DNA from 2 places in the Paenibacillus sp. GQ49 genome. Region 2 is predicted to be linked to the other one. Evidence: a T-box and tRNA genes for the amino acid it is inferred to sense, from the RefSeq annotation. Region 2 holds a T-box; the other holds one or more tRNA genes.
The links. A T-box is a leader RNA that pairs with one kind of tRNA and senses whether it is charged. The one in region 2 lies ahead of leuS (leucine--tRNA ligase), so its partner is inferred to be a tRNA-Leu.
Positions count from the first base shown of each region.

Region 1: it encodes a tRNA-Leu, which carries the amino acid that the T-box ahead of leuS (leucine--tRNA ligase) is inferred to sense. The anticodon was not compared.

Region 1 covers NZ_JCAXEL010000004.1:131,788-136,032, reverse strand. The annotation lists gene urtE (urea ABC transporter ATP-binding subunit UrtE) at 1-223, shown strand, start outside; gene AC6CIF_RS09935 (hypothetical protein) at 254-889, opposite strand; gene AC6CIF_RS09930 (hypothetical protein) at 917-1,120, opposite strand; gene AC6CIF_RS09925 (urease accessory protein UreF) at 1,387-2,088, opposite strand; tRNA gene AC6CIF_RS09920 (tRNA-Leu) at 2,512-2,594, shown strand; gene AC6CIF_RS09915 (glutathione peroxidase) at 2,738-3,217, opposite strand; cyclic di-AMP (ydaO/yuaA leader) riboswitch at 3,590-3,765, shown strand; gene AC6CIF_RS09910 (HAD family hydrolase) at 3,881-4,245, shown strand, end outside.
Region 2 covers NZ_JCAXEL010000002.1:507,910-512,154, forward strand. The annotation lists gene leuS (leucine--tRNA ligase) at 1-2,374, opposite strand, end outside; T-box leader at 2,453-2,722, opposite strand; gene AC6CIF_RS06905 (phosphotransferase family protein) at 2,834-3,790, opposite strand; gene AC6CIF_RS06910 (class I SAM-dependent DNA methyltransferase) at 4,016-4,245, opposite strand, start outside.

The DNA of each region.
Region 1 (4,245 bases), on a different contig from region 2:
GCCGACAGAAGGCATCCAGCCTTCTATCGTGGAGGACATTCGGCAGGTTATTTTGCAGCTCAAGGCAAAGGGGAACCTCTCGGTTCTGCTGGTAGAGCAGAGTATTGATTTTGTACGAAGTGCCGCAGATTACATCTATATCATGGACAAAGGAACCATAACCCTGCATGGGACACCGCAAGAACTGGATATGTCGCAGTTTGAACATCATCTCTCCGTATAGTTGTAGTTAGTCGGCGAGAGGAGAAAGGTTTCAGGAACGCTTGTCCAGGATATTCGAGTATTTCGGATATAACCGCCGGATGCATTCCGGACAGATGTCATGGGTAAATTCGGCGTGGGTATGCTTCTCCAGATAACTCTCAACGGAGTTCCAGTGTTCCTCTTCGTCCTTGATTTGTTTGCAGACGGCGCAAATAGGCAGCAGTCCGCGCAATGTGCGCACTTCAGACAATGCCTTCTTCAATTGGTGTTCTGTCTTTCTCTGTTCGGTGATATCCATGTGTGCAATTAAAGCTAGATCGGTATCCAGAATTGAATTCGCATAAGATAGAGGGGTGAGTTCTACACGAAACCACCTCTTTTCGTTGTATAAAGTATACACGCAGATGTCGTATGTATGATTTCGATTAAAGGGTATTCCGCGTTCTTTCAAATTCTGTGCGACAAGTGCCATGTTAGCGTTCTTGCCTCGTTTTGCCCAGGCTTCCGTCAGATGCAGGTAATGTCTATGACTACTGTGTATATCCGGGTTTGGTGAGCATTGACCAAGCCCCTGTTGCCAGGCACGGTTACAACTTTGGATAATCCAATTGTGATCAACGATGATGAGCTGGTGACGTATGGACTGGAACGACAGCCTCTCCAGATCGGATGTAACATGTCTCATGGATAGGACCCTCCTTTGGCAGAAATCTTATCTCAGTTCATCTGGAATATCCAAAATATCAGCGACCAGGTGCCTGAATCGGGTTGCTTTGCGTGTGCCGTGAATAAGATTGGATAAACGATAGGGTGGGATGCCATGCTGTTCACAAAAGGTCTTCTGGTCCACTTGAAGTTCGGTTAGCCGTCGTTTGATGGCCCATCCGAACGGAGTAACTGGTTTTTTCTTGTTCAAAAGGGTTCACCCCTGGTTAGAATGTAGTATTCAGCCGCCCTTTCTTCATGTAGAATATATAGAAATGCGAGCTGTATGTTTCATTATATACGTAAATTCGTCATCTAACAATTAAAAAAGACGGAAAAAAGTGTATTTTGTGATGATAAATGGCGTAAATACGTAAATAAAACAAATAAAATGACAAAAAACACGTCGGCAAGGAGGTTGCCGCGTGTTTTTTAGTTTGTTTGAATGAAGGGGAGCAGGTATGAGGAGGATGAGGATTAGGCCCTGTAGGCATGAAGTCCAGCTCCAAGCATATGGAAACTGGGGAAAAACGATTTCATGGACATCGAGGTTGGCTGTGCCAGTCCATCCGCAGCCGAGGCGCTGACGGTCTTCCATTCATTCTCCAGATCTGTGGCCAGGCGGACCATCAGATCCTTGGTTGTATCATTGTTCAGGGGAATGACTTTGGAGGCTTTGGTTATGCAGGCATTCATGGCTGAATGCAGGTAACCAAGGACCGCCTCCTCGACCGGGATGTCGAGGTGGTGGTTAATCCAGGCGTGAACAGTGGAGAGGCAGCCAACCGAATCGTATTTGGCAAAGATCTGTTCAAGCTGGCTGAATTCAATCCAGGGGTGCAGAGCGCGTGCAAGTCTGATCAATCGTTTACCCATGGCGGCAGCTTGTTCTCTGAGATCTCCAGGGGTTCGCTGAACATGGACGAGCTTGTCGATCAGAGCTATCCGCCATGTATCCTTGTGATCTGCTGCGGTATAGATACCTTTGATGGCCATACCTTCAAGACGAACGATGCTGGGATGCAACTGACAACGCATGAATGATTCGAGATCTTCTGCATTACGAATGGTACCCTCCCTAATATGGATATCCATGCCGAAGGAATGGGTGAACCCTCCGACCTGAATAGAGGAATCAAGCAGTTTGACATAATCGAGCAGCTTATTCCCACGGTTCACAATCATTCGCCTCCTGTGTTCGTTAAATGTCACTTAAAGTGACATTTATATTCCTTTTTGTTTGCTTTATGTTTAAAAATCCGAATTATATGATAGTTATCATCCCATAAATGTCCGCTTTTTGTCAATAGTATCAGTGAAATTTAATGAATAGAATCTAAATCTAAATTATTGTGTTATTTTAAATAACGTGTAATGTCATATGTATGAATAGGTGAAGGAAGGACTATATATAAATGAATAAGATCAGCTCAAGCCGGAAAAGAGGGGATCAAATCTAATCATATGCATTTCATGGGTAAAGATGACGAGATTATGCGATTTTTGATGAAAATGCCTAGCTGAAAAAGTAGTATTAAAAAATACTTTACTTTTAGTTCTGAACCCGGTATAATCAATTCTGTTGCCGATTATTTACGACATGCGGTCGTGGTGGAATGGCAGACACGCTATCTTGAGGGGGTAGTGGGCGTATGCCCGTGGAGGTTCGAGTCCTCTCGACCGCATCATATGAACGATTAAAAAGAAGCTTTCCATTAATGGAAAGCTTCTTTTTTTGTCTTTTTGAAATGACATTAAAGTTGAGAAAAAAGGCCATCCATTACCGGGGCAATGGTGCTCTACCTTCCGGCTACGGGTGGCCAATGTATTATTTTTGCAGCAAGTTCTTGATATCTTCTTCAATCTTGTCCGGTGTTGTTTTGGGAGCATAACGTTTCAGTACCTGTCCGTTCTGATCCACAAGGAATTTGGTGAAATTCCATTTGATTGCTTTGGAGCCGAGCAGGCCAGGAGCTTCTGTACTAAGGTGTTGGAAAAGAGGGTGAGCGCTTGAGCCGTTCACATCAATTTTCTCAAACATAGGGAAGCTTACGCCATAATTCATCTGACAGAACTCGGCAATATCGTCGGAAGATCCTTTTTCCTGTGCAAACTGGTTGCTTGGGAAACCAAGAACTTCAAATGGAGCATCTTGAAACTTGTCTTGCAGTTCTTGCAGTCCTTTGAATTGAGGGGTAAGGCCGCATGAGCTTGCCGTATTCACGATCAGTAACACTTTGTCACGGTAGTCGGACATTTCAACTTCTTGACCGCGAAGGGTATTCACTTTGTAATCGTAGACTGTCATCTAAATCGCCTCCATTTATTTACTCTTATATCTTCTATTATATTGGTTACAATTAAATAATGCAAAACTAATATGGTGTTAAAAGAATCAAAACAGGCAAGTTGTGCTAAATACGTGAATGAATTGCGAGTTGATTTTCGTCAGAGTGAGAATTAGATAGATTTAAAGAGATGGATAGAGTATGACCTTATTGTAAGCGCTATTATATGTGAGTATTGCCGAAAATCTGTCGATTCGGTGATCTGTGCGGACTTTACACCGTCATGGCGCGGGTGTATGATTCATAACGTGATTTCAATTTAAACTAAATTGTACCTGAAAAACGAAACAAACGATAATATCGCTCGATCTTATCCTTAAGATATACGAACGATGTTTTAATCGCTGAGTTTTCATTCATTGATGAGTGGAAAACGGGGGAACCAACAGAATGCGCTGTCCAGGACAGTAGGCATTCATGGGGTGAATTTTCCGGTGACAGCCGGAAATAGGGCGACTCTCGCGCCCGAATCCGTCAGCTAACCTCGTAAGCGTTAAAGGGAGAGGCAACAAGCCGTACGCTGGTTCATGGCGTTTTCGCCATGGGTTCTTTAAGAAGCGTTCGGGAGGCCTTGGTCCCCCACGCTTCTTTTTTGTTGTCTTTTCACGCCAAGGGAGGAACAAATGATGGATACTGAGATGATCTTAGTGACTGCTCCAAATGAAGCAGGACGCAAATTTATTAAATTGCTGATGTACAAAAAAATGCCGTTTGCCGTTCTAACCAATAGTGCAGGGGAAGAGCGCAGACTCCGTAGAATCGGAGTAGAACATGTCATTCGCATGAATACGGCTGCAGCTCAAAAATGGTTTTTGCCGCAGGGCAGCGTAGGCAACGTGTTTATTTTCGAGAACAGCCTGAATCTGACCTGTCGTTATTTACAGATCTGCCGTTCATGGACATCGAAATCCCTGTGCGTCATTACGGAGCAGAGTCATCCAAAGGGCATTTATCGAGGAATGGGTGCAGACCGGATTGTGTATTCACT
Region 2 (4,245 bases):
CCTGCTTAACAGGTGCCAGCTCCATCGTAAAGTCCTGCATACCCTGTGCATCCAGATCCTTCGCGATCGTAGCACGAGTTACAATTTTACCGTTTACCTGAACAACGATTTCTACTTCCGCGTCCACTGTCATAGACTCATCATATTCAGGCCAAGCCACGTAAGAGATTCCACCTTCATGACCCAGACGGCTCCACAGTTCCTCTGCCATATGCGGTGCCAGTGGTGACAACAGTTGCACAAAGTTTTCCATCGCTTCGCGAGGCAGTGTATCTGCTTTGTATGCATCGTTGATGAAAATCATCAGCTGGCTGATGGATGTATTGAAGCGCAGGTGTTCCAGATCTTCCGTAACTTTTTTAATCGTTTTGTGAGCAGTCCGCTTGAACTCATCCGTTCCACCGTCCACAGTAATCTTGTCATTGATGGCTCCTGTGTCTTCGTTAATGAAAAGACGCCATACACGTGACAGGAAGCGGTGCATGCCTTCAACCCCGTTTGCATTCCACGGTTTTGTCGCTTCCAATGGTCCCATGAACATCTCGTACAGACGCAATGTATCTGCACCAAATTCATTGACGATTTCATCCGGGTTAATGACATTACCACGAGATTTACTCATTTTCTCATTATTGGTACCCAGGATCATACCTTGGTTCACCAGTTTGTGGAAAGGTTCTTTGGTCTCCACAACACCCAGATCATACAGCACTTTGTGCCAGAAACGAGCGTACAGCAAGTGAAGCACCGCGTGCTCTGCTCCGCCAATGTACAGATCAACTGGCAGCCACTGCTGCTGTTTCTCCTTAGAGATCAGTTCCTTGTCATTGTGCGGATCGATAAAGCGCAGGTAATACCAGCAGCTACCCGCCCATTGTGGCATGGTGTTGGTCTCGCGGCGTGCCTTCATTCCCGTTTCTGGATCTACCGTATTCACCCACTCCGTAACATTCGCCAGTGGTGATTCTCCAGTACCCGAAGGTTTGATCTGGTCGATATCAGGCAACAGCAGTGGAAGTTGATCTTCAGGTACTGTCTTCATCGTTCCGTCTTCCAGATGCAGAATCGGAATTGGCTCACCCCAGTAACGCTGACGGCTGAACAGCCAATCGCGCAGACGATAGGTCACTTTCCCTTGCCCTTTACCGTTCTCTTCCAGCCAAGCAATCATCTTGGCAACCGCTTCTTCATTGTTCAGTCCGTTCAAGAAATCGGAATTCACATGCGCGCCATCACCCGAATACGCCTCTTGTGTAACGTCTCCACCTTGAATAACTTCGATGATATCCAGACCAAACTGCTTCGCAAATTCCCAGTCACGTGCATCATGACCCGGAACTGCCATAACCGCACCTGTACCGTAACCTGCAAGAACGTAATCAGCAATCCAGATCGGCAGTTTTGCACCATTAACAGGGTTGATTGCATAAGCGCCAGTGAATACACCTGTTTTGTCTTTGGCCAAATCTGTACGTTCCAGATCACTTTTACGAGAAGCCTGCTCCTGATAAGCCTGAATCGCTTCACGTTGGTCATCGGTTGTAATTGCTTCTACCAATTCATGTTCTGGAGCAAGTACTGCAAAGCTCGCACCGAACAATGTGTCCGCACGGGTAGTGAACACCTTGATAACTTCCTCGCGACCCTCAATGGCAAATACCACTTCCGCACCTGTGGATTTACCGATCCAGTTGCGCTGCATATCCTTGATGCTTTCAGACCAATCCAGCTCTTCCAGGTCTTCCAGCAGACGCTCTGCATACTCGGTAATTCTCAGAACCCATTGGCGCATCGGTTTGCGTACAACCGGATGTCCTCCACGTTCACTCTTGCCATCAATAACCTCTTCATTAGCAAGTACCGTTCCAAGGGCTTCACACCAGTTAACTGCAACTTCATCCACATAAGCCAGGCCTTTATTGTACAGCTGGATAAAGATCCATTGTGTCCATTTATAGTATTCAGGGTCCGTTGTGCTGATCTCACGATCCCAGTCATAAGAGAAACCGAGCGATTTGATCTGGCGACGGAAATTGTCAATATTACGGAATGTAATATCTCGTGGATGTTCACCTGTATCCAGTGCATGCTGCTCAGCAGGCAGACCGAAAGCGTCCCAACCCATTGGGTGCAATACGTTGTAACCGCGCATACGTTTGTAACGGGAAACGATATCCGTTGCCGTATATCCTTCCGGGTGGCCTACGTGCAGACCTGAACCGGATGGATAAGGGAACATATCCAGTGCATAAAATTTCGGTTTAGCAGGGTCCTCACCCATTTTAAACGTTTTATTTGCATCCCAGTATTGCTGCCAACTTTTTTCCATGACTTGTGGCTGATAGCCGTGTTTCGGCTGGTTATTCTCACTCATCTATTGTTCCTCCTTCAGGTTATTCGCTTTAGCTTTAATTGCAACAAAAAAACCTCAGCATCCCGTAGCGTTTGCAGCGCTAGGGACGAGAGGTTGAATTCCCGTGGTACCACCCTAGTTAGCGGACGAACGTGCTTCGTCATCCACTCCCTTTGGACCTGTAACGGCGGTTAACCGATGCGGATTTCCATTCCTGAACCCAAGCTTTATACAAGCAGGTTAAACAGAATGGTGTAATCACCGCATTTCTCCAAGGCGAGTTCGCAAATCACTGTCAACCGGCTTGCACCAACCGCCGGCTCTCTGTTATGTACAGGAATTACTACTGATCCTCATCATCGAAATATGTATACAATATCGGGACCATTATATAAAAAAGCAAGCCCAAAGTCAATATTACACGTTATAATCGCCATCTTGAAGTCTACGGTTCGTACCTTTCATGACGCTGGTTTCTTTTCAGGATAACCGAAAACGCTCAATGCCTTCCTCCAGATTATGAATAGCCCAATTCACATGTTCCTGATTATCATATTGACGATAAGCGCACTCAATACGTAATACCAGATCAAAATACAAGTCGTATAGACTTCTTCTCCTCAGCTCACTTTCAGTGGTAATCGCATGCCCATATCCCTTCACGAATCCGGGAGTATAGTTAAAATGACTAAAGTAATGCTCCATCAGAGGATCTGCCCACAGAGAACGTTCAAAATCAATAATCGCTGTGATGCGACCTTTGTCTACCAGAACATTGCCATCCCACAGATCCCAACTCACAAGCACAGGTTCTTTGACATCGTCCAGCACATCCGATTTTTCTTCAATCAAACGTCTCAATTCAGGGTAATCGATCGAAAATGTAATTCCGGCTTCTTCACCATCGGTAAGAATGTCTTCCATCAGATTCATAAATGCATCTTTCCATGTGGAATATCGCTGTTTTTGCTCCGAGAAATATCCAAACTGCTCGCCCTTGATTTCATTAATTCGACGATTGTACAGACCGAGCTGGTATTCAATGGCCTCCTGCTCTTCCGCAGAATATTGATCCTTGACCTGATTATAGGGTGTTCCAGACATGTACTCCATGATAAAATAACGTGCTGAAGCCATGGTTAAAGAGTCATCATAAGCCAGCACTTGAGGTACGGGGACATCCTGTAGCTCGGTGATGAGGCGTAGTGCCTCAACCTCGGCAATCATGAGATCCTGCTCACAGCGCATCAGATTTGTCGAAGCTGACGGTGCAATTTTGAGTACCACTCGCTGTGCGTCACTCAGTGTAATGAGGTATGCATGATTGGCCCAGCCATCCACCATTTCCTTGTAGTTCTGTATACTTGTAGAGAAATGTTGTTCTATAATGGCATTCAGTTGTTCTGAGGTAAGTCTTGTTTTATATGTACTTTCCATTTCTACACCTCACATTGACAATTGATTTATTTTCTCAGAAAACGCTTTCTATCCGACTATTATCGCCTCATTTACTTTAACTGGCAATACTTTTTGTCACGTCGTTATGTCTTTTCTTTCATTCCTTTACCCTATTTAAGACTATTGCTATTCATTCTCCATGGAAAATCAAACAAAAAACTGCCCTTATGCACCAAACATAAGGACAGTTCTCATTATTCGCTCTTACTTCACAGCCACATAGAACAAGCGCTGAGCGCTGTCTCCGGCCTCTTTCCATTCAAAATCCGCATATACCTTCACGTCTCTAAAACCTGCCTTGGATAACTCCAGCTTCATCCAGTCCGGATTATACGCGCGCTGGACATGAACTTCTTCAAACCGCTGGTACATATCCTTGTTACCATCATCCACACGCGAAAAAATACTGAGATGATGTTCAATCTCACAGCGAT